3 regions of the Planococcus alkaliphilus genome follow, and region 1 is predicted to be linked to each of the others. Evidence: riboswitches for the same ligand, from Rfam matches in the RefSeq annotation. Region 1 holds a riboswitch; each other region holds the start of a gene.
The links. Region 1 has a riboswitch for cobalamin ahead of AC2EXB_RS15350 (ABC transporter substrate-binding protein). Riboswitches for the same ligand answer to the same signal wherever they lie in the genome.
Positions count from the first base shown of each region.

Region 2: linked by a shared signal. The riboswitch ahead of AC2EXB_RS18220 (acyl-CoA thioesterase) and the one ahead of AC2EXB_RS15350 (ABC transporter substrate-binding protein) in region 1 are both predicted to bind cobalamin.
Region 3: linked by a shared signal. The riboswitch ahead of AC2EXB_RS14140 (hypothetical protein) and the one ahead of AC2EXB_RS15350 (ABC transporter substrate-binding protein) in region 1 are both predicted to bind cobalamin.

Region 1 is NZ_CM168060.1:2,939,807-2,950,401, forward strand. Features, by position in the region: gene cbiB (adenosylcobinamide-phosphate synthase CbiB) at 1-834, opposite strand, end outside; gene AC2EXB_RS15340 (adenosylcobinamide amidohydrolase) at 831-2,291, opposite strand; gene AC2EXB_RS15345 (FecCD family ABC transporter permease) at 2,293-3,270, opposite strand; gene AC2EXB_RS15350 (ABC transporter substrate-binding protein) at 3,278-4,255, opposite strand; cobalamin riboswitch at 4,382-4,567, opposite strand; gene argS (arginine--tRNA ligase) at 4,615-6,276, opposite strand; gene AC2EXB_RS15360 (YwiB family protein) at 6,273-6,683, opposite strand; gene AC2EXB_RS15365 (antibiotic biosynthesis monooxygenase family protein) at 6,823-7,320, opposite strand; gene AC2EXB_RS15370 (hypothetical protein) at 7,355-7,666, opposite strand; gene speB (agmatinase) at 8,022-8,894, opposite strand; gene speE (spermidine synthase) at 8,896-9,729, opposite strand; gene AC2EXB_RS15385 (YwhD family protein) at 10,106-10,595, opposite strand, start outside.
Region 2 is NZ_CM168060.1:3,484,680-3,495,274, forward strand. Features, by position in the region: gene AC2EXB_RS18210 (ribonucleotide-diphosphate reductase subunit beta) at 1-709, opposite strand, end outside; gene AC2EXB_RS18215 (ribonucleoside-diphosphate reductase subunit alpha) at 722-3,004, opposite strand; gene AC2EXB_RS18220 (acyl-CoA thioesterase) at 3,006-3,491, opposite strand; cobalamin riboswitch at 3,648-3,825, opposite strand; gene AC2EXB_RS18225 (undecaprenyl-diphosphate phosphatase) at 3,907-4,731, opposite strand; gene AC2EXB_RS18230 (MFS transporter) at 5,161-6,468, shown strand; gene AC2EXB_RS18235 (GNAT family N-acetyltransferase) at 6,495-7,619, opposite strand; partial or broken gene AC2EXB_RS18240 (class I SAM-dependent methyltransferase) at 7,635-8,375, opposite strand; gene AC2EXB_RS18245 (cysteine hydrolase family protein) at 8,372-8,959, opposite strand; gene AC2EXB_RS18250 (glutathione peroxidase) at 9,080-9,556, opposite strand; gene AC2EXB_RS18255 (MarR family winged helix-turn-helix transcriptional regulator) at 9,592-10,029, opposite strand; gene AC2EXB_RS18260 (organic hydroperoxide resistance protein) at 10,074-10,496, opposite strand.
Region 3 is NZ_CM168060.1:2,659,569-2,670,163, forward strand. Features, by position in the region: gene AC2EXB_RS14125 (glycosyltransferase) at 1-23, shown strand, start outside; gene AC2EXB_RS14130 (glycosyltransferase family 2 protein) at 74-1,918, opposite strand; gene AC2EXB_RS14135 (ABC transporter substrate-binding protein) at 2,038-2,988, opposite strand; gene AC2EXB_RS14140 (hypothetical protein) at 2,985-3,533, opposite strand; cobalamin riboswitch at 3,707-3,903, opposite strand; gene AC2EXB_RS14145 (GIY-YIG nuclease family protein) at 4,105-4,509, shown strand; gene AC2EXB_RS14150 (threonine aldolase family protein) at 4,559-5,653, opposite strand; gene AC2EXB_RS14155 (glycerol-3-phosphate dehydrogenase/oxidase) at 5,833-7,533, opposite strand; gene glpK (glycerol kinase GlpK) at 7,663-9,186, opposite strand; gene AC2EXB_RS14165 (MIP/aquaporin family protein) at 9,208-10,041, opposite strand; gene AC2EXB_RS14170 (glycerol-3-phosphate responsive antiterminator) at 10,287-10,595, opposite strand, start outside.

The DNA of each region.
Region 1 (10,595 bases):
CCCCATTCGCGCACGAACGGATTGGACCCCTTTGTAAGTATTGATGCCGCCTAGTTCGATGCCAAGCTGGATGGCAGTCGCAGCTTCTAGCCAGCCACTATTCGGACTTGGATGTTTCGGAGCATCGATCAGCCATTCAGCAAAACGCTGACGTAAGGTGAGCCCTCTTTTATTTCGCGTAGACAATAGAATAATCGCTCCCGTAATCCGGCTCGGGATAAAATTCAGCACATCGTCCAATTTGGCAGAAGCATAGCCGAATCGGCTAAACTGCTCGTTTTGATAACCGACCATCGAGTCGCACGTATTGACCGCTTTATACATCCACAGCCCGGGTGCACCCAGCAAGAACGCCCAAAACAAAGGAGCCGTGACGCCATCGCTTGTATTTTCGGAAACGGTTTCGACTACGCCTCTTGTGATTTCGCTTTCGTTCAAGTGCCTGGTATCCCGACCGACAATCCAGGATAGCTTTTCGCGTGCTTTTGAAAAGTCCTTCCGCAAAAGCGGCTGATGCACTTCTTCTGCTGCCTCCTTCAAGCTTTTTTGTGCGAGTCCTACCGCGATCAATACAGCTTCAACAAAGAAGCCCACTATTCCGTGCACTTCATAAGCTAAGCTGACGATCAGATAAGCAATCGCAAAAGCACCGCCAGCCATTAAAGCGACTAGCAAGAAACCATTGCGAAACGCATGTGGCGCACGGTTCAACTTTCGAGTCAGCTTCATAATGAGCGATCCGATCCAGCGAACCGGATGCGGCCAATTCTCGGGATCTCCGATGATTCGGTCGATTAAAATACCAAGGGCAATGGCTAAGACATGCGCCGTCATTGCCGTTTCGCCTGCCGGTAGGATTCAAGCGCTTCCAACGTACATTCAAATACACCCGTACCGATCAATTTGCCCAGTTCCGTAATCGGCCCGGCATAAGGCAAGTATTCGCCTTGCTGAGTAGCAGAGACGAGGCAGCTGTCTGTAGATGTTCCGGTAGCGATCGTGCCCGTCAATGGATCTTTTACCTCTTCTTGATGAAGCGCTTTCGTCTTGGCTTCTGTCGCTGTTATCATCGCCTGGATAAACGCTTCATCCGATAAATGGCCATTGACCATAATCCACGTATTGATGGTGCCGACGCCAATTTCCCGGTCAACCGCCCTTGAGACATCGACGGCATTTCCGACACCTGCAGTCACGGCAATGACAACCGATCCGAAATCTCCCTGATATTCTTTCACAACCGCATGTTCTGTTCGGACAGCCGTCATCATCCCGACTGTTTCTGTCGGCTTATAGCCTTTGCTCTCAATGAAACCGGTCATTTCCTGGACACTGTCGTCGATATTATAATCCATATCCACGTGGCGGTTGATAAAGGTACGGAACCAGCCCGCTCCCGCATTAATCACCGCGGAAGAAACGGTTTTCAAAGGCATTTCACTTTGGTAGACGACCATTTCAGGAGAAACCAGAAAATCGGCTGCTGCTATTTTAACAGCGGCTGTTTTGCGTTCCACCCCAGGCAGTAAAGTAATCTGCGGCTTTGGAAGCTCTGGATGGGGATGATTGCTGACGCGTGTATGGTAAACCGCTTCGATATCTTGTTCCCGCACAACTTCGTGCGGTTCGCCCATGCGGACAATCTGCCCTTGATCCAATAGCAAGAGCTGGTCGCAATACATGGAGGCAATATTGATGTCATGGAAAATCGAAACGATTGTCAGATTTTTTTCGATTGCCTGTTTTTTAATCGTGTCTAATAATTCCTTTTGGTGGTTAATGTCCAAATGATTGGTTGGTTCGTCTAATAATAGAACGCGGGCATTTTGGGCTAGAGCTTGCGCCACAAAAACACGCTGTTGTTCTCCGCCTGACAGCTGGTCAATTTGCGTCTTTTCATACTGGCCGATATTCATCAGGCGCATCGCTTCTTGCACTTCGCTTTCATCTTCCGCTGACCAGGAAGAAAACCAGCCGCTTTGATGCGGGTAGCGGCCAAGCGAAATCGTTTCACGGACCGTATGGGCAAAAGCATGGGCGTGAAGCTGCGGCAAAACAGCCATCTCTCTCGCTAATTCTTTTGCTTGGAATGCGCCAATTTCTTTGCCGCCGATTTCGACTGTCCCGGCAGTTGCCGGCAATACCCCGCTGATCAACTTCATTAAGGTCGATTTGCCGCTGCCGTTCGGACCTAAAATGCCGAGCATGGTTCCTTTCGCTACGGAAAAAGAGACGTTCTGGACAATATTCCGATCCCCATATCCGCCGCTTAAGTTGTTTATTTTCAACATATTATGCCACTCCTTTGCGTTGGCGGAAAAAGATAAAAGCAAAGACCGGTGCACCGATAAAGGCTGTGATCACGCCAATCGGAAGTTCCGTCGGCGAAATGATCGTACGTGAAACTAAGTCACAGACGATCAGCAATGCGGCTCCGTTGATAAAGGACAGCGGCAGCACATGGCGATGGTCCGATCCCCACAGCAAGCGAACCATATGCGGAACCACGAGCCCGACAAATCCAATCGTTCCGGAAACGGCAACGGCTGCACCAGTCAGAACCGAACCGCTGACCAAAATCATCATTTTGCTCCTTTTGATATTGACGCCGAGATGCTGTGCCCGTTCTTCCCCAAATAGCATGGCGTTCAACTCTCTGCGGTTCAGCCATAACAGAAACGATCCGATTAAGAGAAACGGCAGCGCCATCTGCACATAAGGCCAACCGCGCATGGAAACTGAACCAAGAAGCCAGCCGATAATCTGGCGCAGCTCTTCCCCCGTCAAAGCAATCATCAGAGAAATGACCGAGCCGAGAAAAGAGCTGAAAATGATTCCAGTCAAAATCACCGTTTCCATCTTCATCGAACGGTCCACTAATTTGGCAAATGCCATGACAGCCAACATCGTGGCCAGCGCGCCCGCCATACTGATGACCGGTAAGGTGAAAATTCCTAAAAAAGGAATGGTAATGCCGAAAAAGAGCGTCGTTACGGCACCTACTGAGGCGCCGGAAGACACTCCTAACGTGTAAGGATCGGCCAATGGATTTTTCAACAGCCCTTGAAAAGCTGCCCCCGCAATGGCCAGCGCCGCTCCGACAAGGCCTGCCAAAACCACACGCGGCATCCGAATATTCCAAAGGATATTAGCTGCTGTTTCATCCGAAGATGGATTCCATAGCACCCGCGGCGAAATCGTTACCGTGCCGACCGTTACACCCAACACTACAGCTCCCGCCAATAAAATGAGGGATATCGTGTAGGCGATCAGGTTTTTATTCACCGTATACCTCTGGATATACTGCTCGTGCAAGCTCCAGCAATCCTTCTATCACTCGTGGGCCTTGGCGTGTCAATTTGTCCGAGTCGAGGTTATAAACCGCCTCGTCTTGTACTGCCGTGATTTCAGCAAAACCATTGCGTCCCATGATGAGCTCGACCGCATTTGGTACGTATGCTCCTTCAGTAGTAACAATTACGTCCGGATTGCTGCTGACGATCGCTTCCGGATCCATGCTGACCCATCCTTCCTGATCGCCGGCGATGTTTTCAGCATTGATCGTTGACAGCATTTCGTCTATGAACGTGTCCGTTCCGGTCGTATAGATTTCCGGCGTACTTCCCACTTCGACAAATACTTTTTTCGGTTCTTTTACTTCTGCAGACATTTCTTCGATTTCGTCCAATTGCGCTTCCATCTCTGAAATTTGCGCATCCGCTTCTTCCATGGTGCCGGTCGCTTGGCCGATGATGGTCATCGTTTCAAAAACTTCATCGAAAGTGGCCGCTTCTTCAACTACAAATACATCTAGGCCAGCATCTCGAAGCTGCTGCAACCCCGCGTCTCCGATTCCTAAATTCGATTCATGCGCTAATACGATATCGGGCTGCAGGCTGATGATTTTTTCCACATTGAATTCCTGTCCGCCAATTTTCTCAACGCTTGCCGCTTCTTCCGGATAATTATCAAAATCGGAAACCCCGACCATTTTTTCACTCAATCCCAGTTCATAAGCGATTTCCGTATTAGAAGGCACCATCGAGACAATCGCATCCGGCTCTTCTTCAATCACCACTTCTTCGCCGACAGCATCCGTCAAAGTCACCGGGAATTCAACTTCTACCACCTCTTTGGGCGGTTCTGCCGGTGTTTCTATGTCCTGTTCTTCTGCCGGTGCCGCCTCTTCCCCGCAGCCTGCCAGCAGCAAAGCCGCCATACCCGCACTCATTCCAAACTTCCAAAACTTCTTCATTGCTGTATCCCCTTTTCTCTTGTTGGTATTATTGCGTTCGAAATAAAAAATCCCTCCGCATAAAACTGCGGAGGGATGAAAGGACGGCATAATAAAACTATGCATCCAGCCGGTCCTCGCAGGCTTATGGGGCGTTTCATAAAGGCAGGTCTCCTGGCTCGTGCTCGGCGCTTTCTGTTCCTTCCCGGAGTCTTGCTCCAGTGGCATCAACAGATTGCTCACACTTACAGTGGCGGGACCGCGCCGGATTCGAACCGGCTTCCCTTTTAACTTATGCTGTTACACATAGGCACCTTTATGATTTCAACTATTCAATTGATTCATTTTCATTATACATATTCAGTTTAAAAACAGAAAGTTTACATTTTATCCGGTGCAGAAACGCCGATCACTTTTAACGCATTCGCAATCGTCGTTCTAACTGCTGTAATTAATGCCAGACGTGCACGCGTCAAATCTTCATTCGTCACATCCAATACTTTATTGGCATTATAGAAGCTGTGGAAGTTCGAAGCAAGATCTTGGATGTACGTCGTGATGCGGTGCGGTGCACGCAGCTTTGCGGCATCGGCAACCACTTTCGGGAAATCGCCGATTTTCTTCAAGACATCCACTTCTTTTTCTGATGACAATAATTCCAGATGGTCAGTTGAAGCTGTGAAACCTTGCTCTTCTGCCTGGCGCACAATCGAACAGATGCGGGCATGTGCATATTGCGAATAGTAAACCGGATTTTCGTTGGACTGGGAAACGGCCAAATCCAAATCGAAGTCCATATGCGAATCGCCTGAGCGCATCGCGAAGAAGTAACGGACTGCGTCTAAGCCGACCAGCTCAACCAATTCACGCATAGTTACCGCTTTGCCGGTACGTTTGCTCATCTTCATCTTCTCGCCGTCTTTGTAAAGCTGGACCATCTGCACGATGTTCACTTCCAACGTGTCGCGGTCGTAGCCAAGCGCTTCGATTGCCGCTTTCATACGCGGAATATAGCCATGGTGGTCAGCGCCCCAAATATTGATCAATTTATCAAATCCACGCTGCAATTTATCTTCATGGTAAGCGATATCTGGAGTCAAATACGTGTAAGATCCGTCGTTCTTGATCAATACGCGGTCTTTATCGTCTCCGAATGCCGTTGAACGGAACCATGTAGCACCGTCTTCTTCATAGACATGGCCATTTTCGCGAAGTTTTGCTAATGCTTTATCGATTTTGCCATTTTCATAAAGGGATGATTCCGGATACCACACATCGAATTCCACGCGGAAATCCGCAAGGTCTTTCTGAAGCTTCGCCAATTCCACTTTCAAGCCGTGTTTGCGGAAAGCTTCAAAACGCTCTTCGTGCGTCATCGCAACAAATTTATCGCCGTGTTCTTTTACAAGATCTTCCGCGATATCTTTGATGTCTTGTCCGCGATAGCCGTCTTCCGGCATGCTGTCGCCTTTTCCTAATGCCTCAAAATAACGGGCTTCGATCGAAAGCGCCAAATTGTTGATTTGGTTTCCGGCATCGTTGATGTAATATTCACGTGAAACGTCATAGCCTGCAAGGTCCAGTACATTGCAAAGCGAATCGCCGACAGATGAACCGCGGGCATGGCCAAGATGCAAGTCGCCAGTCGGGTTTGCTGAAACGAACTCGACTTGAATGCGTTCGCCTGCGCCGGAATTGGTGCGGCCGTAATCTTCCTTCTGCTCCAATACGGTTTTGACGACATCCAGTAAATAGTCTTTCTTAATCGTGATATTGATAAAGCCGGGTCCTGCAATTTCCACTTTTTCAATATTCGCTGATTCTTTATCCAGGTTTTCCACAATCGCTTCCGCAATCGCACGCGGTGCTTTTTTAGCGATGCGCGTCAATTGCATGGCGATATTCGTTGCATAATCACCATTCGCTTTGTCTTTTGGAGATTCTAAATGGATTTCCATTGGTTCGGTTGTTAATTCGGCTTTTTGAACCGCTTCACTGATGGCCAATTTGATGGCCTGTTGAACTTTTTCTACTGCATTCATGATTTACCCTCCGTAAATTGTATTTCCATTTCGTATTCCCCGACATGGGACGAGCCCATTGCCAGATCGTATCGAACTTTGAAACGCGTATCGCTTGCTGACAATTCGTGCGCTTTCGTCGTCAGCATAAAAGACCCCTGTTCGTTCGTTAAATTCCCCGTTTGCTCTTTATGTAATAAAAACGGCAGGCGCATCTGCAAGCCTCCGCTTCTCATGATTACTGCTTCATCATCGCTGATCTTCACTGTGGTTCGGATGCTGAGCTCTTCAAGCTGCTCTTCATATTGCAAATAAAGCCGGTTATTTTTAACCGTCATTGTGCCTTCCGACCGCATTTCCAACACTTGCTCTTCAACATCCGGTTGGCGGATTTTAGTTATCAGTTTGATTTTCACGAATTTCTTCAAAATGCTTCCGCCTTCCTGTCGATTGATAACCTTTATATTATAGCCTGTTTTGCACTGGTTTTTCAATTAAGTTTGGGATAGCTCGCGGCACCGCATAAAAAAATGGCGCACAGCCATGCTGCGCGCCACTTGGAGCCATTTATCGCGTATACGTTTTAACGAAAGAAGGGCGCGGAAAAACATTCGGGCGCTTATCAATGCCTTCTGCTGTGCCGCGTTTCGCGTGGGCATGGCTATAGGCTTGGGACTGCTGCCAGTTTGTAAACGATTCTTCATCTTTCCACAAAGTCAAAATGATATACGTATCCGAATTTAGCGGTCGAAGTACCCGGATCGCCGCAAACCCCGGCTCTTCTTCCACTTTGCCGGCGCGATTTTGAAAGCGCGCTTCAAACAGCTCGCGTCCTTCCTCAGTTACCGGAATGTTGTTGAAGACCGCATAAAAGCCGTCATTGATATCACCGACTGCGTTCAAGATCTGAAATGCTTCAAACCCTTGCGCCGATGTGCCATCTTCCGCTTCAAACAATACCGTTGCCTCTTCGCCGTCCACCAAATAAATCAATCGCGAATTCGGCGAGGACGCAAGGATCGATACCCCCTGGTCGCGCGGTCCAGTCCACTTATATAATTCCATCGTCAGCACCTCTTTCAATATTTTCTCTCTCATCTTACCGTTTCTTTTTGAAAGATTCTATTTTGCAGGTCTTACGAGCGAGTTTTGTGTTTTTATGAGCGACTTTCGCCATTTTATGATCATTCACCAAGAATCTGCATTCCGCCGTCCGAAAAGTTGCCGAAATAAAAAACGGCCTGGAGATTTCCAGGCCGTTTCCACTTTTCTTATTGTCTAGCTCCAACGGCCAGCCCCTCGAGGTCTTAAGTCGTCTCGCCTGTGCGGCAAAAAGCGCCGCTTCGGCAATCCGTCTTAAGCTTGTCACGGCTACACGGCCGTTTCCGCTTTTCTTATTGTCTAGCTCCAACGGCCAGCCCCTCGAGGTCTTAAGTCGTCTCGCCTGTGCGGCAAAAAGCGCCGCTTCGGCAATCCGCCTTAAGCTTGTCACGGCTACACGGCCGTTTCCGCTTTTCTTATTGTCCAGCTTCGCCGCCTAGCCGCTCGAGGTCGCTTCAGTCATATCAGCAATGGCTGAAGAACGCCATTCCCGCTCTGACTTCCAGCGCTTGTCGCGGCTGTCGAGGCGGCTACGCTTTTCTTATTGTCCAGACTCCAACGGCCAGCCCCTCGGGTCATAAGCCAAACCAGCTGTGCGGCAAAGAACGCCGCTTCGCTGATTCGTCTTATGCCTTTCGAGGCTAACGGGCCGTTTCCGCTTTTCTTTATTTCACCCAGCCTAAAATCATTTCGCGCAGCAATTTGCTGGCGGTGTTGGCTGTTTGGTCGGAGTGGTCGTAAACCGGAGACACTTCCACCAAATCGAAACCGACGACATTGACGCCTGAAGCGGCGATGGCGTGGATCGATGCGAGCAGTTCGCGGGAAGTGATGCCGCCTGCGTCAACGGTTCCAGTACCCGGTGCATGCGCCGGGTCCAGGACGTCGATGTCAATTGTCACATAAACTGGGCGTCCGGAAAGTGTCGGCAACACTTCTTTTAATGGTTCCAATACTTCGAACATGGAAATGTGCATGCCGTTTTCTTTTGCCCACTGGAATTCTTCTTTCATGCCTGACCGGATGCCGAACGAATAAACGTTTTTCGGTCCGATATGATCTGCGATTTTGCGGATCGGCGTCGAATGCGAATATTCTTCGCCTTCGTAGTTTTCGCGAAGATCGGTGTGCGCATCAAAATGGATGATCGCTAAATCATCGTATTTGCTGGCCACTGCTTTCATCACCGGAAGCGATACTAGATGTTCGCCGCCCATGCCGATTGGGATTTTATTGTCAGCCAATAAGGTATGGATATACGTTTCGATTTCAAGCAGCGATTTTTCCGGGTTGCCGAATGGCAATGGGATATCGCCGGCATCGAAAAATTTCACGTCATCCAGTTCACGGTCCAGGTAAGGGCTATACTCTTCCAGGCCGATCGACACTTCACGGATTTTGTTCGGGCCAAACCGGGAACCGGGACGGTAGCTGACTGTCCAGTCCATCGGCATTCCGTAAAGGACCGCTTTCGATTCTTCATAATTCGGATGGCTTTTGATAAATACTTTTCCAGAATACGTCTCGTCGAAGCGCATCTTATTCGCCTGCCATATCTTTCACGAATTTCGGCAAGACGAATGCCGCGTTATGCAATTCTTTCGTGTAATACTTAGTTTCGATGTCATGGAAGCGTTCAGCTGGAACAGCTGTCGGATCGTATTTCTTCGAACCGATTGTAAACGCCCAAAGGCCTGATGGGTACGTCGGGATGTTCGCCAAGTACAATTTCGTGATCGGGAAGATTTCCTTCACGTCTTTTTGGACTTGCGTGATCAAATCCGCTTTGAACCACGGGTTGTCTGATTGGGCGACGAAAATGCCGTCTTCTTTCAATGCGCGTGAAATGCCAGCGTAAAAGCCTTTTGTGAATAAATTCACAGCTGGGCCGACCGGTTCCGTCGAATCCACCATGATCACATCGTATTTATTTTCAGATTCCGCAATGTGCATGAAGCCATCGCCAACGATGACGTCTACACGTGAATCTTCAAGGCCTGACGCAATAGATGGCAGGAATTTTTTCGAGTACTCGATCACTTTTCCGTCAATGTCGACAAGCGTCGCTTTTTTAACAGAAGGGTGTTTCAGCACTTCACGGATAACGCCGCCGTCTCCGCCGCCTACAACCAACACGTTCTCCGGGTTCGGGTGCGTGAACAATGGAACATGTGCCACCATTTCATGGTAGACGAATTCATCTTTTTCAGAAGTCATGACCATGCCGTCGAGGAAAAGCATATTTCCCCATTCCGCCGTTTCAGCCATTTCTAAATATTGGAAATCCGTTTGCTCCGTATGAAGCGTCTTGTTGATTTTCATTGTGATCCCGAAATTCTCGGTCTGTTTTTCTGTATACCAGAATCCTGCCATTTATAATCAAACTCCTTTAACTTTCAGATTAAAATCTACTTAAAAAAGTATAAATCTTTTCAACGAAAGTGCAATCATTATTTGCACAGTCTTCTTTACCCGAATCCCATCCAATTATCCCCAAAATAAAAAGGTTTTCTGCGCAGAGAACTTTTCCCTGTACAGAAAACCTTTTTATGCCTGACGGCGCGAAGAAAGAGACATGAGGCATTGGGCTTGGGTTTTCTCGCAATGGCTCACGTCACTTGTCCGCAATCAGGTGTCCTAGCTTTCTATTTAAAAGCTGTAGTTATAGTGTACTGCCTTTTTTAAACAACTTCAACCGCCTGTTGGAAGCAATTGCAAATGTCACAAATCGTACAAATATTTTTAGCTTTTATGCGTTTAAATCTTGTTTCAACTGATCTTCGCTGCGCTCCCACATTTCGGGATTGTGGCTTCTCAAGTATTCAGCCAAGACTTTTTTCGAACTTTCGTCCATCTGCTCGACGATAATCTTGCGTTTCATCGATTTATCCATGAGGTTCACATGATCGGCTAATATCTTATAGCCTCGGCGTTTTTCCCGGTTCACAACCATTTCACAAGCCGTCACGCCAGCGTAATAAGGGCCTTCCGGATTGAAGTCGATCGTGATCCACACAAGCCAGTAAGGTTTTCCGCCTTCCGAGTCTTCGCGGTTGACCGTAAACTTGATGCCGCGTTCGACTTGGCTGCGGGCGTGCATAGCACCGATATCAATAAATGCCTCCTGCTCTTCGATGTCGATGAACAGCGGTGACACGTTTTCGAGTGACAAGGAGCCGATGCCATAGCCTTTATGGCCATCCGTCGGGTCGTTCTTTATAATGGTAAATCCTACTTTT
Region 2 (10,595 bases), 540 kb from region 1:
ATAGGATCCGGATGAATTGGGCGATGAAATAAGCGTGCTGCATTTCATCGCGCTGGATGTAGCTGATCATCGTACTGGTCTTCAGCATTTTCTGCTGGCGCGCCAAATGATAGAAGAAAGCAAAGCCGGCGTAGAAATAAATCCCTTCCAAGTTGATGGAGTTGACGCTTAGCTTGAACAAGTTCTGGGCAGTCGGATTTTGCCGGAATTCCTCGTAAGCATCCAGGATCAGTTCGTTGCGCTTACGGACAATCGGATCGCTTTTGGCTTGATTAAAGCGTTCATTTTGTTCGCTCACTGCCACCAATGAGCTGAGGATATAAGAATAGGATTCCGTATGGACTGCTTCCTGTTGGGCAATAACAGCGAATATCGCTTTGAAGCTCGAGTCGGTCACGTAGTCCATCACCTGGCTCATCGTCGGCGTCTGCAGGCTGTCGAGTGATGCTAATTGGGTATTCAACCGCAAGAATACATCCTGTTCGGTTGCAGTTAAGCTGTCCCATTGTTTGATGTCATCCTGCATATTGATTTCCTGGGCTTTCCAGAAATTCGATAGCAGTGTCTGGTAAAGATCATACATTTGTGGGTAGGCAATGTCGTTCCAGTTCAATAAACCGGAAGATTGCCCGTTCAAAATGCCTGTCGACTTGTTTGGATGTTCCGGATTGAGCAGCTTAATTTTGGATAAAGGTGCATGTATGGACATATTTGTTCCTCCTTAGCTTTGGCAAGCTTCGCATTCTTCAATTTCCGCCTGCGAGGTGCTGCGCACATAATAAGTCGTTTTTAACCCCTGTGCCCAAGCTTCGACATGCATTTCCAGCAAATCTTTTGCTTTGATCGTATGCGGAACATACAAATTGAAACTGATGCCTTGGTCGATATGGCGCTGGCGTGCCGCGTTCTGGCGGATGCTCCATTTCTGGTCCAGGACATGGCGGGCTCGGCGGTAGTAATCGTACGTATTGTGGTTCAAGTCAGGTGCTGTCACTTTGAATTTGAAGTTTTTCTTTTCCTCTGCATACTCGACTGCGTACAATGGATCGATGCCGTCCGTTGAACCGCCGATTTTTGCTGTTGACGAGTTCGGCGCGACTGCCATCATCCAGCCGTTGCGAACGCCGTTCTCAGTGATTTCTTTTTGCAGACCGGTCCAGCGGCCGCTTGTGTATTGTTTGCGTTTAAAATACTCCCCTGTCTGCCATTCCGAGCCGCTGAACTCGCGGTAAGCACCTTTTTCCTTGGCAAGTTCCATGGAAGAGCGGATCGTATGGTAGGCAATTTCTTCATATAACTTATCAGCGAACGTTACGGCTTCTTCTGATTCCCAGTGGATGCCTTCAAGTGCGAGCAAATGGTGCCATCCGAAAGTTCCTAATCCAACAGCACGGAATTTTTTATTCGTCGCATCCGCCTGCCCGACAGAAATCGTATTCAAGTCGATGACATTATCGAGCATGCGCATCTGAATCGGAATGAGACGCTCCAGCACTTCCGCTTTCACCGCACGCGGCAAATTGATCGACGACAAGTTGCAGACAACGAAGTCGCCCGGTTTCCGGATCATGACCAGGTTGCCGTCTTCGTCGGTGTACTCTTTCATGATAGTTGTCGCTGACATGTTCTGCGCAATTTCGGTACACAAATTACTGCAGTAAATCGACGTTCGCCCTTTTCCACGCATATGTTTGTTCGGATTTTGCCGGTTCACTTCGTCGCGGTAGAACATATAGGGTGTCCCGGTTTCCAGCTGCGATACCATGATGCGCGCCATGATATCCATCGCCCGGTAAGTTTTTCGCGGCAATAGCGGATTCGCTGCCGCTTCCTCGTATTTTTCAGTAAAATGCTTTACATCGTTTTCATCATAAAAATCCTCAAGTCCAAGTGCCGTCCCGTGTTCATCTTTCCAGCCCATAACGCTTTTAATTTGATGCGGGCAGAAGGTATGCCACTCGCCAATGCTCCGGCCGTTGTCATCTTTTTCATTCAACTTTTCCATAAATAAATCAGGTATCGAAACTCCCGTGAAAATATCGTGCGCTTTCCGACGCTCATCGCCGTTGTTCGTTTTCAAATCCAGGAAACCGTTCATAATATCTTTATGGAAGACGTCCAAGTAAATAGCGACCGCACCCTGGCGCTGTCCAAGCTGATCCACACTGACTGCTGTGTCGTTGACAAGGCGGATCCACGGAATGACTCCGGATGAGTTGCCTTTGAATTTTTTAATGTCCGATCCGAGCGCGCGGACTTTGCCGTAGTAAATGCCGATGCCGCCTCCGTCTTTGCTTAGGCGGGCAATATCCCAGTTATTTAAGTAAATGCCGTCGAGCGAATCGTCGACCGTGTCGATAAAGCAGGAAGACAGCTGCCCGAAGCTCTTGCCGGCATTGGATAAGGTCGGTGTTGCCACCGTCATATAAAGGTTGCTCATCGCCCAATAAGCTTCTTTTACCAGATCTAGCCGTTTTTCTCGTGGTTCATTTTGCATCAAAGTCATCGCGATGACCAAGAAGCGCTCCTGCGGCAATTCGTGGATATTTCCTTCATAATCCTTCGCCACATAGCGGTCTGCCAATAAAAACAGGCCGATATAATTGAACAGCAAGTCCCGCTCAGCATCGATTTCCTTGCCCAGCTCCTTGATTTCTTCCTCGGAATAACTTTCCATCAAGTCGCTCGAATAGATGCCGACTTCACTTAAATTCTTCACCAACTTATAAAAGTCGCCGTATTTATCTTGTGCCGGATAGTTCCGGTTCTTTGCAGCTTTTTCATACAATTCTTCTAAATACAGTTCAGCCGCTACAAATGTCCAATCCGGTTCTGCCATGGAAATCCGGTTGAGTGCATATATAAGCGATTGTTCGGCTTTTGCTTCATGTCCAAGTGTTTCCAGTTTCGCGAGAAGAGGTGCAACATCCAAGTTATAAATTTTTTCCGCCCGGTGGATGGCTTTTTCAACTGTGTCTTTTTCCGAATAAACGATGGGATTCATCTCAAACCAGCTCCTTTGCAAATTCATTGATTTTCATGCGCTGCTGCTTCCGATCTTGTGCGCTTTTGAATAATTGTTTTTCTTTTTCGCTCTCCGGCACCACTGCCGGCACCGGCGTCGGTTTGCCTTTATCATCCACAGCCACCATCGTCAAAATCGCAGTTGTTGTCAAGGTTTTTTCAGTTGTTTCAATGTTTTGGCATTCCGCTTTTACGTAGACCTCCATCGAAGTCCGGCCTGTGGAAATTACAACCCCTTCCAAAAGAAGGACATTTCCGACTGTAGCGGAAGATAAAAAGTTGACCGTATCGATCGAAGCGGTCACTACTGCTTTTCCGCTATGTTTCATGGCGGTAATTGCCGCAATTTCATCAATATAGGCCAGTACCGTTCCGCCGAATATCGTTCCCATATGATTTGTGTCGGGCGGCAGCACGAGTCTTGTTTGCACCGTCCGTGAAATGCTTGCCGAAATCTGTTTTTCCAATGCAGCTCAATCCTCCATTACTTGTTTTAAAGACAAAAAACCCGCCTTCTCTGAGAGAAGACGGGTATATAAACGCAAATAATCCAACGGAAAACAGCAGAAATCCACTGTTCCTTGCAGAGTACCTTCGTTATACCTCCCAGCTCCCGGAGAAGATCATAAACTTATAACGAGGCAGGTCTCCTGGCTTGTGCTTCCACCTACACTACGGCCTTCCCATCCATTGGACAGTGGTTTTCCATAGTTCGTCAGCACTTACAGTTGCGGGTACAGCTCCGATTTTCACGGATTCCCTATTAAGCCTTTTCAGGCACCATCATTATCGGCGACACTATATATAGTGTTCAAAAATAAATCTAAACACTAATTATTGTATTTATTTACTATAATCCAGCTATCTGGATTTTACAAGCCCTTACAGGTAAATCACAAAAATCAAGGCCGCAAGTACGATTCGATAAATCGCAAATGGCACCAATTTGATTTTATCAATCAATTTCAAGAAGAATTTAACAACAACTAAAGCTACCACAAAAGCACTGATGAATCCGACCACAAAGAATGGAAGAGCGTCCACCGTAATGTACTGCCAGTTTTTCAATAACGACAAGCCGCTTGCTCCAAGCATGATCGGCACTGCCATAATAAAGGTGAAATCCGCTGCTGATTTATGGCTCATTTTCAAAAGAACCCCGCCGGCAATAGTCGAGCCTGAACGGGAGAAACCTGGCCATAAACCAAGACATTGGAAAAGCCCCATGCCAAGCGCTTGTTTGTAAGTCATCTGGTCAACCGTATCGATATGCGGTTTCTTTTTAGTAAAGTAATCCGCGATTAGCATAAGCACTGCACCCAGCACTAAACCGATAATAACGGTCTCAACCGAAAAGAGGTATTCATCTATGTAATCTTCGAAGGCCAAACCGAGCACTCCGGCCGGGATTAACCCGACAATTACTTTCGTCAAACTCAAACGCTGCTTTTTCTCAGCTGTTTTGCTTCGATTTATGCCAAGCAAGTCTTTAAAACGATCTCTAAAGATGATCACTACCGCTAAAATCGATCCCAACTGAATGACAACTTTAAATGTATTCGCCACCGGCTCACTGAACAGCTCTTTTGAATTTAGCCAGATGTCATCAACGATGATCATATGCCCTGTTGAAGAAACTGGCGCAAACTCTGTTAAACCTTCCACAATTCCCAGTACAATCGCAACAAAAATTTCCCACAAACCCATTCTGTTCTTTCTCCTTAAAATCGTTCATATCGTCCGATTCGTTTTATTTTATCTAATTTCTCTTCCATGTCGTGAGCAGCTAAAAAAGAAGTCTTTTTCATTTAACTCGACACTGGCCTTTAAAGTCAAGCTGCTCTGAATCCTTAACTCACTTGTTTCGGTAATTTCCTATTGAAAGATGCAGAAACTCTATTTATCATACACCTTTTTCCTTTTCTTGTTGCATTTAATCCTTAAAATCCTTTCAAATGCATAAGCAGTCAGCTTCGATACATTTTTTCGAAATAATTAATTTCTGAATCCTTTTTCTTTTTGTTTCATGAACAAAAGACTTTCATTAATTAATAATGGTGGTATGATAATTAATTGTGATTTCAATATATCAATAGCCTTAGATTAGCAGTTTACTATCAAAAGTGGAGATGTACGATGAAACAAATTACAGGATATTCCTTTCACTATGGCTGGGTGATTATCGCGCTTGCTGCGCTGTCCCAGTTTTTTTCTGGTCCCGGACAAACTTATTCCAACTCGATTTTCATTGATTATTACATAGACGAATTTGGATGGAGCCGTTCAACGGTTTCCGGCATCTATTCAGCGGCCACTTTGGCTTCCGGATTTCTGCTGTTCTTTATCGGCCGTTTGATCGACCGCAATGGCTCCCGCAAAATGGCCGTCATTGTTTCCTTGGCACTTGCAGCTGCCTGTATGTTCAATAGTTTTGTCACCAGCCTTGTCATGCTCTTTATCGGTTTCTTTTTCATCCGCTTATTGGGCCAAGGATCGATGGCGCTGATTTCAAGCTCCTTGATCCCTCAATGGTTTGTGAAAAAAAGAGGCCGAGCCATCAGCATCGCAGCAATCGGCGGTTTGGTCAGTTCGGCCGCATTTCCGCTGCTGAACGTGTGGCTGATCGGTTCTTTTGGTTGGCGCGCTTCTTGGCTGATCCTCGGCGCTATCATCATTATCTGCTTTACCCCGCTGGCCTTTTTCCTGATTCAGAACAAACCGGAAGACATGGGCTTGCTGCCTGATAATGGAGACGCCAAAAAACAAGGAAAGATGCAGAAGACTGTGGAAGAAATCAGCTGGACGGTGAAAGAAGCCTCCAAAACAAAAGCGTTTTGGCTTTTGCTGTTTTGTGCAGCCATTCCGGGCATTGTTAATACCGGCCTTACTTTTCATTTAGTTTCGATTTTCCAAGAAAAAGAATTGTCTCTTGAAACAGCTGCCAGCGTTTTGAGTATCACTGCTTTGATCGGTTTGCCTGTGACTTTTTTGACGGGCATGCTGCTTGAAAAAGTGAAAGTGCAATATATGCTGGCCTTGCTGTTTTTCGGAGAAATCGTTTCTCTGCTGCTGCTTCAAAACGCCAGTACCTTAGCAATGGCCATTGTGTTCGGGCTTATCTGGGGAGTCAGCATGGGCGTTGAACGCATTGTCATGGCTGTCGTCTGGCCGAATTATTTCGGGCGCAAGCACATTGGCAGCATCAGCGGCATTTCAATGGCGATGATCGTGACCGGCTCAGCACTCGGCCCATTGCCGCTCGGCATCGCGTATGATCTGTTCGGCGGCTATAGGGAAATTCTTTGGGGAATCTTGCTGTTTCCGCTGCTTGGCATGTTCGCCGCTTTCCTTGCGAGCCCGCCTCGTAAACAAGGTGAACAAAGCGCGGAATCGTTCAAAGAAGAATTTCTTCAAAAACAGACAGAGCCTTTACTCCATGAGTAAGGGCTCTTAGTATATAGACATTAAAATCATTTATTTTGTTCTTCAGAGTTGGCCGAACTTCGTTTACAGAGAAAACGCTCAACCCCTGGATATTTTTCACCTAGGCTGTGAACCTCAAATCCCAACTTGCTGTAAAAACCGACAGCTTCGCTATCTGTCTCGGCAATCATGACCTTCGGATAATATGTCCGGAAAACCCACTCCACAAGCTCCTTTCCAGCTCCAGCTTTCCGATTTACCGGAGAAACAGCTAAATGGATAATTTCAAGCTGCCCGAGTCCTTTTTGCTCGACTCCAATACAGCCTATAAAATTCCCTTCTTTTTTCAAGCCGTACAATCTCCGGTTTGGATCGTGTTGATAGGCTGCATATTCCACTTCTATCCGCTCCTCTGATGTGGCATAGGCCAGAAGTTGACGGATGTCTGGATGCAGGCTCTTGGAAATAATCTCTTCTATGCCCAAATCTGCTAACCAATCGATTAAATCCAAGACCATCTCTTCGGAAAATTGGTGGTTAATACCTTCATATAATTTCATTTCAGCATTGGACTTTCCTCTTTCAATCAAATAACCGTAATAATCTTTTTGTCCCTCTACCGGAATGGTTCGGTCTTCGCTTCCATGAAGCAGTAAGATAGGAGAAGCCCCTATCCCCTTTCCCTTCGGATCGAATTCTCTAAGATTGGCCTCTTCTTTTTCATTCGGCTTTGGCCGGCCATCCATTTCCCGGAAGCGTTTTTCAGTGAACAAAAAGGAACCGGAGCCATTAATACTGGCCGCTCCGGCTAAATTTGGCATTCTTGAAAATACTCCGTTGGCAATAAAACCACCCATTGAACTGCCAATTACGACTGTTCTCGAAACCGGCAAATCAGCAGCCGTCGCTAAATCGCTGAATTCCTCTATACTCGTAAAAATGGTTTCCCAAAAGTGGCGGTGGATGGCTTCTTTCGTAAACGGATCTTTGAGCCGATTTCTGGAATCGTGGTAGAGAATTTCCGGAATGATAACCCGGTGGCCTGCTTTTGCCATCCGCCGCCCCAATGAGTTAAAACTTTCTATGGAAGTACCCCAGCCATGATAGAGCACTATATGAAACCCTGATTTATATTCAATTAAAGGTTCAATTGATAGATAGCGGCTTTCCATTCTGTTCAGATCTCCTTACTTCTTGGCAATCAACATAAATCGCTTTGAATTCGTCTTGATTCCTTCTTCAGTTTGATTTTGCTCGATGAATTCCTGAAGGCGAGCGAAATCTCCTTCTTGTTCCCCGAAGCCCGGAATAATGGGTGTATGCATGAGAAGAAAAAGCAAATCTTCCGGGCGCTCCAAGTATTCCGCTGCATCGTATTCACGAATTTCTATGTTCGAAAACCCGGCATCTGCCAGTTCGCTTTCGCAAGCATCCCGTAATGTGCCGTCCTGCTCTCCAAACGACTGGCCGCGTCCAAATGCGGCCTTCAGATTCGCTTTATCCGCCTTACTGACTTGTTGGGTATAGAAAGTCCCGCCTTTTTTCAATACTCGCCATACTTCTTTGGCATCAAACGGGGCATGTCGGCTCGAAAGGTGATCAAAAGAACTATCCGGTAACGGCAGTGTTTCAGAAGATGCTTCCAGAAAACGCACATGTGCATAACCGGTTTTAGCCAAATTGGCCTTAGCCGTTTCAATCATGGCTTTTGACCGGTCAATCGCTGTCACGGAGGAAAAGGAAGAGGCGATTTCCAGCATTTTTTCACCGCCGCCTGTTCCAAGATCCAGTAGCGCGGTGGACCTTTCTGCATTTTCCGCCACAATCTTATAGAAATCTCAGAGCTCTCCTTCCGTCCGGCTCCGCAGACGGCTGAAATCCCAGCCATTCACTGTCCCGACCGCTTCATAAAATTGTTCTTCGTTCATTTCTCCTCCTCACTTCTGGAAGGCTGTGAAGTAAATTCATGCATCAATTCTGCAGTTGTCACGACATGCGCAAACTCTCCGTGCAAAGTTGCGAGCGAAATCGAATGGATGGTCTCCGGATCTATCCGGTTTCCGTCCGGATCTTTTAGTTCATAGGCAGCCGTCGCATCCGAGACGACATAAGTCGAGAAGCCCAAGTTTCCGCTCATCCTCGCAGTAGTGGAAATACAGTGAGGTGTAGTCAATCCTACAATCACTACTGTCGTGATTCCGTTCATGCGCAAGATTTCTTCCAGATTGGTGCCGATGAAGGCACTGTTCACTTTCTTCGTGATGACCGTTTCCTTGCCTGTTGGCTGCAGCTCCTCTTTGATCTCATAGCTTTCCTTGTGGGGATAGAACAGCGATTCCGGATTGTCAGACCGGTGCTGAATGTGGAGGACGAATCCATTGTTGTTTCTCCATGCTGCCAGGACCTCGGCCATCTTCGCTTCCGCTTCCGGGTTGTTTCGCTCTCCCCACGATTCATCATCAAAAGCTTGCTGCACATCGACTATCAATAATGCCGTTTTTCCTTTATCCATCCGAATCTTCCTTTCCTGAATACCATCGTCTGTAGTTATTTCTGTTTTCGAAGCGCAAACTCCTTTGAAAATAAAAAAAGCCTGGCAAGCTGCAGCAGCTTTCCAAGCAAGGATGGGTGATTATTTGCCCAAAACTTTTTTTATGTCTTTTTCAAATGCTTCCGGTTTTTCCTGTGGTGCATAACGCGCAATCAAATTCCCTTCAGGATCCACTAGAAACTTGGTGAAATTCCATTTGATGCTTTTCGACAAGAAGCCTTTGCTGTTGGACGTCAAGTAGTTAAAAAGCGGATGCGCTTCTTTGCCATTGACTTTAACAATCCCATGCATCGGAAAAGTGACCCCGTAGCTCATGCGGCACGCTTCCTCCGCTTCTTCTGCGCTTCCAAGCTCCTGCTTGAACTGGTCCGAAGGAAAACCGAGCACCACCAAGCCGTCGTCTTTGTAAGTTGAATACAGGTTTTCCAAACTGTCGAATTGATCGCTCAATCCGCATTTTGTCGCCGTATTGACGATGAGCATGGCCTTGCCTTTGTATTCGCTGAGAGAATAGGCATCCCCATCTGCTTTTGGAACCGTCATATCATAAATACTCATCCCACATCACTCCCGTTCTTCGCTTCGTTTCGCTTTTATAAATCCATTCCACTGAAGAAGGCATTCAATTCTTTTAAATTCTTCATCAGCGTAATGGCATTCACATCCATGAAATTGCAGCTGATCAGCTTTTCTGCAACTGCCTGTTCAATCGGTTCATGTTCTGCTTTCGCTTTTTCGGTCAGTGAAATAATGTAGGCACGCTTATCTTCTTTTGACTGCTCCTTGTTCAGCCGGCCTTGTGCAATCATCCGGCTGATGATTGGATTCAACGTTCCGGTTCCAAGGCCGAGCCGCTCACCGATATCTTTTGTGAGCAGCCGGTCTTCTTCCCAGAGGACAAGCAAAACCAAGTACTGCGTGAATGTCAGATTGAACGGTTCGAGGACCCTCGCATACATTTTCGTAAAATTGCTTGAAGCTTTATAGACTTCAAAGCATAATTGCTGATCCAGTTGAGTCATTCTTTCCATTTCCATCACACCCATTTTATATTTCACCGGCACCTAAGAGCGGTTTACAGGACAACGATTTCCACGTCAATGGAATCTTTGATCGCTTTTGAATACGGGCAGTAGTCATGCGCTTTTGCCACATATTCCTGTTTTTTCTCTTGGTCGATGCCGGCAATGTCGACTTCTAACTTCGCAGCTAACTTCACGCCGCCTTTTTCTTTATCGCCAATCAGGTAAATTGTAGCTTTGACTTCGCTTTTCTCAACTTCCACTTTATCTTTTTCTAGTACTAATTCTAAGGCACTGTTAAAGCAAGCGCTATAGCCTGCAGCAAATAATTGTTCGGGATTCGTAGCAGTTGTCGCTTCTCCTCCAAGTGCTTTCGGTTTCGCTACATCCATGAAGAAGATATTGTCTTCCGAATATACTTCCCCTTGTCTTCCGCCAGTGTTGATGATTGTTGTTTCATAAAGTGCTTTCATCATTCATCCCTCCAATATTTTATATCTTACACGATCTATATTAAACTGCATCGCGCACGATGTAAACAAATCTGCTCATGCCGCTTTTATTTTCCACAAAAA
Region 3 (10,595 bases), 280 kb from region 1:
GCAAATTTTTCAAACGGGCTTAATGGAACGGGTAATCCAGTGAGGCGACTCATTGGATTACCCGTTCTTTTCGTTATCTTGCCCATTTAATATCCGGCATTTTCAATGCCACATCATTCACTACAAACGCTACATAACTATTTGCCAGTTTGCGCCTTTCGTGCTTGCTTAAATAAATGTCCATGCAGAAGAAATAATCGCCATTTTTATATTGAGTGGTCAGCCCGGTGCCGGAGATGGACCATTCGCCAACAGCTAAAAAGACCTGCTCCACCTCATCTAAAAATCCATCGTATTTCGAGTGGACATGCACACAAATGCGCACTTCATCGCCGTTCTGATAAAAAACCGCTTCCTCAACCGAAAGCTTGTCTGAGATTTTATCGGGTTCTTTAAAAATTGCCGAGAAATTCCCATGCTTTGTGCGATAGGGCTTAACATCAAAATAGCCAATTTTAGCTGTTCCGAACAAACCGAACGAATCTTCAAAATAGCGGGCATCCGCCATTAGACGCGTCTGGACTTTGTACCCCTCGTAATCGCTGACCAATGAAAAATCAAAATAATGCGGTTCTTCAATTTCCCGTACAAATGACAAATCGAGTATGGCATGGAAATAGCCGTGTTTTTCTTTTCCTTCCGGCACTGTCAACAAAGGCGATCCTGAGCTCTTCTCTGCTAGTCCGAGTTTTGCTGGAATCCGGTAGACTTCTTCCGTATCGCGCCTGCTCATCAGCACCGTCAAAAAAGGATTCTCGGGTAAAAAGCGGCTATGGTATTGATGCCCTTCAATGATGAAGTTCTGCCCTTTAATATAAGCATTGATGACACAAGCCGTATATTTATTGACATGTGTAAAACTGATTCGCTCGTCAATCGCTATTTTAAAAGCGGCATCCGTGGCCGGGTATAATTCTCCTCGGTAAACTTGCAGATCTTCCTGCTTTTTCTCGCTGTCGAGATAATCCATTAACTCATTTGCTTCCCCATGCTCCAATAAGCGGAATTTCACTTTTTGGATAGGCGTGAAGAATTGAAAGCTTTCGCCTGGTCCATAATCTTTCAATAAAGGCGCTAAACTGGCGAGATGTTGTTTTTTTCTGGAGTAATCCAGTTTTTTATTCACTTCATACATGATTTCGAAATTCATTAGCCGGTCCCAATACTGCTGAAGCCCGCGATTGATTTTGCTTTCTTCCACGTTAAGCGAAACGATCGCTTGAAGCGCTGCCTGAATAAAACGGAAGACTTTCGAAAATGGCCTTTCCTGCTTTGTCAATTGGACTTTAATGGCATCTGGATTGCGGGTCGCATAATAACAGTCATAGTCTTTTACGATGGCTATGCCATTCGAACAGATATAAGCAGGGACCGTAAACGTATGGTCCTCGCCAATATTGGTTTCTTCAAAAAAACGGATCTGGTGTTCATGAAGCAAAGAAACTTTGAACATCTTCAATGAGCTGATAGTCGTTAACGCGTTGGATCCGTAAAATGAGAAAAACTCCGGATTTTTTGAAAAAATCGCTTCCGGGACGCCTCGATTCACCCCTTTGTATTTTCCGACAACAATATCACTATCGTATTTTTCTCCTACCACCACCATTCGTTCCAGCGCTTCTTCCCCTAAAAAATCATCTGCATCCACAAAGTAAATATACTGGCCATTCGCTAGTTCAATCGCTTTATTCCGCGGACCGCTCGGAGAGCCTGAGTTCATCTGATGCTCTACGTGAATATTCGGGAATTCTTTCTCGTAGCGATCCAGGATGGCGCCGCTTTGGTCAGTAGAACCATCGTCTATACAAATAATTTCCAGAAATTGCTGGTCTAATGTCTGATTCAGGATGCTGGCAATGCAGCGTTCAATAAATTGTTCGTCGTTGTATATGGGAATAGCTACAGTCACTTTAATCATGCTTCCCCCTCTTCCCTCTCCTAATTAAGCAATGGCTTGCTATAAATTATACCAGTTATCTGAAAATTTAATCAATTTAAAAACCACCGCCCTTTTTTCGGACAGTGGTTTTAATGAACTTATTTCAATAAATCTGGATAAGCGGTTTCGGCTACAAGTTTCACGGCTTCTCCGATTCTTGGCCCCGGACGTGAGGTGATATCTGAATCCAACAAGAAGACTTGCTCATTTTGGACAGCCGCAATTTCCGACCAGCTATCGCGGGCTTTGATTTCATCTACAGCGTTCTCCACATAGGATACCGTTGTAAAAATCAGTTCTGGGTTCCGGTTCACCACTTCTTCTTCAGAAAGTTGCGGCCAGCCTTCCAAATCTGCAAAAACATTTTCCACTTGAGCGTGATTCAAAATTTCCTGTTGGAAGGTCTTATCGCCAGTTGTATAGATTTCAGGCAACGGGCTGATTTCGATGTAAGCTTTTTTCTTTTGCTCAACTTCAGCGAGCTTGTCTTGGACGTCTTTAATTTCTCCTTGAATGGAAGCAATCAGTTCTTCGCCTTTTTCTTCCACTCCCATTACTTGCGCGATTTGTTCGATGTCGCCATATACATCTTCAAACGAAGCGGCGGATTCGATGACGAATACCGGAATATCCGCTTCTTCTAAAACCTCAAGCCCGGTCGGTCCGCCAGTCGAATAAGCGAGGACAATATCCGGATCCAATTGGATGATGCGTTCTGCATTGAATTTCACAGAATCAGAAACCCGCTCAACTTCCAAAGCTTCCTCCGGGTAGTTATCAAAATCTGTGGCACCGATTAATTTGTCTCCTTCTTCTAATGCATAAAGGATTTCCGTATTGCTCGGAATAAGCGAAACGACGGTTTCCGGAATTTCTTCCAACTTCACTTCATTGCCTAAATCATCTGTCACTGCGTAAGACTCAGCCACTTCCGTTTCCGGGTTTGCATTGTCTGCAGTATTAGTTGTTTCCGCACTTTCCTCACTTTGGCAGGCTCCGAGAAATACAGCGAGTGCAAGCGTTCCACTCAATAAATAGGATTTTTTCATTTTATCTTTTCCTCATCTTTCTTTTTCGGTCTCGTTGGATAGGATTTGCTGATGAACGGAATCTCTTCCACCCCGTGTTTGCGATTGGTATAAACTGCCATGACAAATAAGACGTTAGCGAGCAATTGCGCATAATCAAATAAAATCTCGGGAACTTCCCGCTCCAAACTCACTTTATGCAATGCCCTAACTGATTTTTTCGCTTCGCTTCGGCACACATGCAAGCTACAGGCAGCCTGACTCCCTTGCGGCAAGACAAAATTTCCGATACTGTCTTCCACCTCTGCCACGTAAAAATCGTATAAACTGCTCAGTTTTTCAAGGTCTTCTTGGTCAATTGCTATTTTGCCACGCACCGAACCATTCAAATGATAGGCCATCGGCTGTAAATAACGAAGATCCCGCTCTACTTCCGGAATGTCTCCAGTCAACGAAATGGCTTCACCAATGCGCGTCGTCAGTGAATCGGTGCGAATTTCAAAATCCACTGTAGATGCGGACTCCCGCATGAATGGATAGCAAATATAGCGCATTTCTTTTTTCATTCATATCACCTCTTCTCCTGCTTTACTCAGTGGTAATCTTCCGCATCGCACTTCAGATAAACAGCAAAAAGCCGCCCTCATAAAAAGGGCGGCACCATTCCAATTAAACGGCTCGTCTATAAAGCCCAAATTGTAAAAGTTGCCGTATGATTCCCTTATCTTCCGAAGAGTAAAAATACGTTCAAAAAAAGGTAGGTCTCCTGGCTTGTGCATCGTTTTACTCTAAGAACCTTCCCGTCGGATGATCACTCATCTAAGACAGTGGCATTTTCTTATTTCATACGCACTTACAGTTGCGGAAACAGCTCCGGATTCGCACCGGATTCCCTGTTATACTGACGAATCAGCACCTTTTTTCTGCATGATTATTCACTTGTTTCAAGTGTAGCATATTTTATTCCTTAGAAAAGCCTAATTTTCCGATTAGAAAGCGCTTCCATATATTTGAATAATATGACTTTTACTTCTGCTCTCGCTTATTAATCGTTTATTGGTTAAACTAATAATCAGATAAGTCGAAAATATGAAATAGAAATGAATTTTACGACCGACAAATAAGGGGGATTATTAGATGAAAGAAAAGATTCATGAGCTTCTGAGAAAAGAAAACTATGCATTCGATAATGAAAATTGGAAGTCCATCGAAAATGTTCCTTTTCTTTTAAATGATGAGACCACGATGTTGTTGAACAAGATTAAATTGAATATGGGAATGGCTAAAGGCATCTATATTTTCTGTGACTCCAATCAAAATATCCTTTATATCGGAAAAGGAGCACCAATCTACAATCGCATACGCCGCCATTTCGCAAAACTGAAAAAGACAAATCATGCCCCTCACGGATTTTCCCAAGAGATCCAGGCACCTATCACGATTCATTGGGTCGAAATCGAACAGCCTGAAAAAAGGGAAATCGTTGAGCATATGCTGGCATATACCTTAGAACCGGTGTACAAGAAATGGTACGTTGGATAAATAGAAAAAAGCCTGTAAAAGACGCTTACTGTCTTTTACAGGCTTCTTTCTATTTAAGAGTTTTCATTTTTTCATTAAGCTTGGCAAATAGCTCTTCTACCTTCTCTGCCGGCAAAGTTTCATACAAATCACCTAGGCTGACTTCATAGGAGCTGCCGCCGTTTTCCAATGTTTTAAGGTAGCTTGTAAGCCCGATTCCCGTTTCCTGGTGAAGCTCAGCAAGCAGCTCCTCCATCGTGTCATTGGCATAGCTGAAATGGACATGGAACATATTCGATACAGGCTCCACGGGCAGAGTGGTAATCCCTTCACAGCTATTGAAAAAGCCGGCCAGTTCTTTTGCATGTTCATGATACATCGCCATCTTTTTAGATCGCTTGTCAAAATAATAGTCAGCGGAAAGGATATATGGATACAGCGAAATCAAATCGCCGCCGTGGCGCCGTTTCCAAACTTTTGACTGAGCCATGAACTCTTTATCTCCTGCCAGTATCGCTCCTGCGATGCCGCCAATTCCTTTATAGAGCGAGATATAGACACTGTCAAAAAGGCTGCAGACTTCACTTGCGGTTTTACCGTAATAAGGCAGCACTTCCAGAAGCCGCGCCCCGTCCAGATGCAGTTTGATCTCGTTCTTGCGGCAATAATCCGAAATCTCTTCCAAAGTTTTGTAGCTTGGCAATTGCCCGCCAATTTCACGCTGCGGCAACTCCAACAGCATACAGGCCACTTTCTCGTCCATTTGGAGGACATCTTCTAGCTCAATGACGCGATCCTTATCAGCGAGCAGCACAGACTCGATTCCATGCAATTCTTGAAGCCCTTTTTCTTCGTGGATCTCCAGATGGCTCAATGGATGATAAGCTACTTTCCGAATGCCTGCCGCGTCGCACCAGATACGCAAGGCAATTTGCTGCGCCATTGTCCCGCTCGGGAAAAATACTGCACTTTCTTTTCCTAGCAGCTCCGCCATCTTCTCCTGAAACTCTTCAATAACCGTTCCTTGGCCGTAAATATCGCTTTCTACATTTCCATCAATACCCTCAAATGCCTCTTTCAGCACCTTCACATCACGCTTGCCGTGGCCAGCCAACTGATGCTCACTCTCGAGAAAACTTCGCTTCAACCGTTCATTGGATGTCATTGTCTTGCTCCTGTCTCTTTTCAGAATACTTGCGCTTTTATCCACTATATCATTTTTAAGGATGCCAGCAAATCGCTAGAAAATCAGGAGAAGTCGATCCCATTCATGTAAGAACCAAGTACACCCGCAAAAAAACCGCTCTGATCTTAATCGATCAGAGCGGTTTATCTATGAATTTATTAGTTTACTGCGGCTTTAAAAGAAGCACTTGAACGGCTTCCGCCAACTTCAACCGGATGTACAGCTTCATATAGAAGCCCTTCCAGCTCGTTATTGTAAGCTGTTGCCTGTTCCTCAGTCCAGCCAAGCACTTTGCCCATATAAGCATTTACAGCCGCTTTATTGGCGTGTACCCAGTTGATATCGAAGAACAATGCACCTGTACGGCGGATGAAGAAATCAATCGGTTTGTAGGCTGCTTCGTATTCCAAAGCGTAGCGCAGCATAGCGAAAGCGATTGGGTCGATTCCCTCTTTAGCCGCTTCTTCGTTTCCGGTAAATAAGAAATTGAAGACTTGGTCAACATTTGATCCGTAGCGTTGAACCAATTTGCGTGCAGCTTCCGGAGAAAGACCGCGGCTCACCCCTAAACGCACCCGATCTTCAGAGAACTTCACGAACCCTTTTGACCCTCCAACTTCGCCGCCTGAAATCGGCAAATGTTTTGTGGATACTTTTTTGAATTTCAAGCCATGCTCTTTTTCCAATTGCTCAGCTACCATATCGACGATGCTTTCGCCCATTTTACGGTAGCCGGTCAGTTTACCGCCGGCAATCGACAGCAATCCTGAATTTGAAACAAAGATCTCATCTTTACGTGAAATCTCTGAAGGGTCTTTGCCTTCTTCGTGAATCAACGGACGCAATCCAGCCCAGCTTGATTCGATATCTTCCGTACGGATTCCCACTTCCGGGAACATGAAGTCGATCGCTTTCAAGACATAATCGCGGTCTTCTGTAGTCATCGTCGGATGAGCAATGTCCTGTTTGTAAACTGTATCTGTTGTACCGACATACACTTTCCCTTCACGCGGAATCGCGAATGCCATCCGGCCATCCGGCATATCGAAATAGATTGCTTGTTTCAACGGGAAGCGGCGGCCATCGAATACTAAGTGAATTCCTTTTGTTAATTGCAATGTCTTACCTTGTTTAGAATGGTCTTTGTCGCGCAATGTATCCACCCATGGGCCTGCTGCATTGACGATTTTCTTCGCATAGATTTCGTGGATTTTACCATCGACCTGGTCTTCTACACGGATGCCGACCACTTTGCCGTTATGGTAGATGAAGCTTGAGACTTTTGCATAGTTCATAGCCAAAGCGCCTTTTTCAACCGCTTTTTTCATGACTTCCATCGTTAGGCGAGCATCGTCTGTTTTGTATTCTACGTAGTAGCCGCCGCCTTTAATGTCTTTCTTTTTCAATAAAGGTTCACGGCGCAAAGTCTCTTCTTTTGACAGCATTTTACGGCGTTCATCTTTCTTGACGCCTGCTAAAAAGTCATAGACGCGCAAGCCAACATTTGTACTAAGCGGCCCAAAAGTTCCACCTTTATAAAACGGCAATAGCATCCATTCAGGAGTCGTTACATGCGGTCCATTTTCATAAACGATTTCACGTTCTTTCCCTACTTCTGCCACCATTTTCACTTCAAATTGCTTCAAATAGCGTAGCCCACCGTGAACGAGTTTGGTAGAACGGCTGCTTGTGCCTGCAGCAAAATCCTGCATTTCCACGACCGCCACTTTCATGCCTCTCATTGTTGCATCTAGCGTTGTTCCTGCACCTGTAATCCCACCGCCGATCACGATTAAATCAAGAGGTGTATTTTTCATTTTATTGTACGTGTCTGTTCGGTTTAAGCTGGAAAATTTCATCATATACCGCTCCTTTAGTTTTTTACAATTTTTGGAAAGGAAACAAAAGAGACCAAGCTACAGTCGCAGAATTTCTTCAGCTGAACTGGCTTGGTCTCTCGATATCTCCGGCCAAATATTAACTTTTACTTAAGAATTAACAATTGATTTTGCTTCAGGTTTTTTAAATGTACGAGTTGCAGCTACTGCATTTTTCCAACCTTCGTAAAGTTCTTCACTTTGCTCAGCTGGCATCAAGCTCGTAAACGTTTCTTCCACTTTCCACTGTTTCGCGATCTCTTCTTTGTCTTTCCAGAAGCCTACCGCAAGTCCTGCTAAGTAAGCAGCACCAAGTGAAGTTGTTTCTTGAATGACCGGACGTTCTACCGGTACATCAAGTATATCACTTTGGAATTGCATCAGCAAATCATTTGCAACGGCTCCGCCGTCAACGCGCAATGTTTTAAGTTCGATTCCCGCGTCTTTGATCATGACATCTACCACGTCTTTTGTTTGATATGCCAATGATTCTAGCGTCGCACGGATGAAGTGGGCTTTCGTTGTTCCGCGAGTCAAACCGAAGATGGCACCGCGTGCATCTGTATCCCAGTAAGGTGTTCCAAGGCCTACAAATGCAGGTACCATGTAAACGCCGTCTGTTGATTCGACTGAAGCCGCATACGCTTCACTTTCAGGTGCGTTATCCAAGATCTTCAAACCGTCGCGAAGCCATTGGATAGCAGATCCGGCAACGAAAATACTTCCTTCAAGCGCATATTCCACTTTGCCGTCTACTCCCCAAGCAAGTGTTGTCAATAAGCCGTGATCTGAAACCACACCTTTTTCACCTGTATTCATCAACATGAAACAGCCTGTGCCGTATGTGTTTTTCGCCATGCCTTTTTCAAAGCAAGCTTGGCCGAATAAAGCGGCTTGTTGGTCGCCTGCAATTCCGGCAATCGGCACTTCATGTCCGAAGAAATGATAGTCGACTGTGTTTGCGTAAACTTCAGAGGACTGGCGCACTTCCGGAAGCATACTTTTTGGAACCGTCAAGATTTCCAAAAGCTCATCGTCCCATTCCAAATCGTAGATATTGTACATCAATGTACGGGAAGCATTGCTGTAATCCGTAATATGCGCTTTTCCGCCGGATAATTTATAGACTAGCCACGAATCGATTGTACCGAACATCAAGTCTCCGTTGTTCGCTTTTTCACGAGCACCCTCAACATTGTCCAAAATCCATTTTACTTTTGTTCCAGAGAAGTAAGCATCAATCAATAAGCCCGTTTTCTTGCGGAATGTGTCTTCCAATCCTCTTTCTTTCAAATCTTTGCAAATGCCATCAGTTTGGCGCGATTGCCAAACGATTGCGCGGTAGACAGGTCTGCCAGTGTTGCGATCCCATACGACTGCTGTTTCGCGTTGGTTCGTGATTCCGATTCCGGCAATTTGATCCGGCGTAATATCTGCTTTTCTTAAAACTTCTGCGATACAAGCAAGCACGGAAGTCCAGATCTCATTGGCATCATGCTCTACCCAGCCTGGCTGCGGGAAAAACTGTTCGAATTCCTGCTGAGCAGAATTAACGATTTCACCTGCATGGTTGAACAATACTGCACGCGAACTTGTAGTGCCTTGGTCAATAGATAAAATATATTCTTTAGTCAAAACGATCTCCTCCTTTGGAATTTAAGAAATGATTTTTTCTTCTAATTTATCAGCTACTGTTGAGCCTTTTCTCAATTCTACACTTGCTGCGCCGAATAAAACCAGCAGGAAGATTGCACTAAGCGCCCAGAAAAGCAAATTGAATTCGCCTAGGAACATTGCTTTATAGAATACTGCTCCGTAGATACCGCCGAAAATTGGTCCGACGATCGGCACCCAAGCGTAGCTCCAATCTGAACTTCCTTTGCCTGGAATCGGCAATAATGCATGGGCAATTCTTGGCCCTAAATCACGAGCTGGGTTGATCGCATATCCTGTAGGACCGCCTAAGCTTAAGCCGATTGCAAGGATCAATGCCCCAACGATCAATGGGTTTAAGCCTTCTGTAAATTCGTTTGCTCCGATGAACAATAAGCCCATTACTAAAACAAATGTCCCGATGATTTCTGAAACCAAGTTCGAGAATGGCTTACGTACAGCAGGGATGGTTGCAAATACACCAAGTTTCGTCTCTTGGTCTTTCGTACGCTCCCAATGCGGCAAGTAATTGAAAAAGACGATAGCTGCTCCGATGATCGCACCGATCATCTGCGCCAAAATATAAACAGGAACTTTTGACCAAGGGAAGTCGCCGACTGCCGCAAAGCCAAGTGTAACTGCTGGATTCAAGTGAGCTCCGGAGAAATTGCCGACAGCGTAAACCCCCATCGTTACTGCTAAGCCCCAAGCGATTGTTACAACGATCCAGCCGCCGTTTTCTGCTTTAGAATCCTTTAATGCGATACCAGCTACAACTCCAGCACCAAAAATAATCAAAATCATGGTACCAATTACTTCAGCTAAAAATTCCGTCATTTTTCAACTCTCCTTTATAATTTTGTTTAAGAACCGAAAAGATAAAAAAAGACCTCCACTGAAATGAGCAGACTTCTACTTAAGAAGTACTCATATCAGTGCAGGTCTCCATTTCTCCAACACAGCTCTTAACTTGTTAATCCTAAACTATCACTTACTGAAAGCGCTGTCAATATCAATTTTTTAAAAAGTTTCTGGATTTGACATATTTTAATCCAGAAACTATTTTAATCTGCAAAGCGCCTTTATTTGTCCCATAATTCGGGTTGGGAAGTCGAAATCGCTACAGCGCCGCCTTTATAAGCAAGGCTTATATCTTCTTCAGTCCGGATCAAACCGCCAGCAATTACAGGGATCCCCGTTTTTTCTTTCACTTCTTTTATAACCGAGGGAATGATTCCAGGAAGAATTTCAATGTAGTCCGGTTTCACTTGATTGATCAGATTGATATTGTTTTCAAGCGCTTGGCTATCCAGCAAAAAAAGCCGTTGGATAGTCATCAATTTGTTTTTTTTCGCCAGCGTAATCACATTGCTGCGCGTAGAAACGATGCC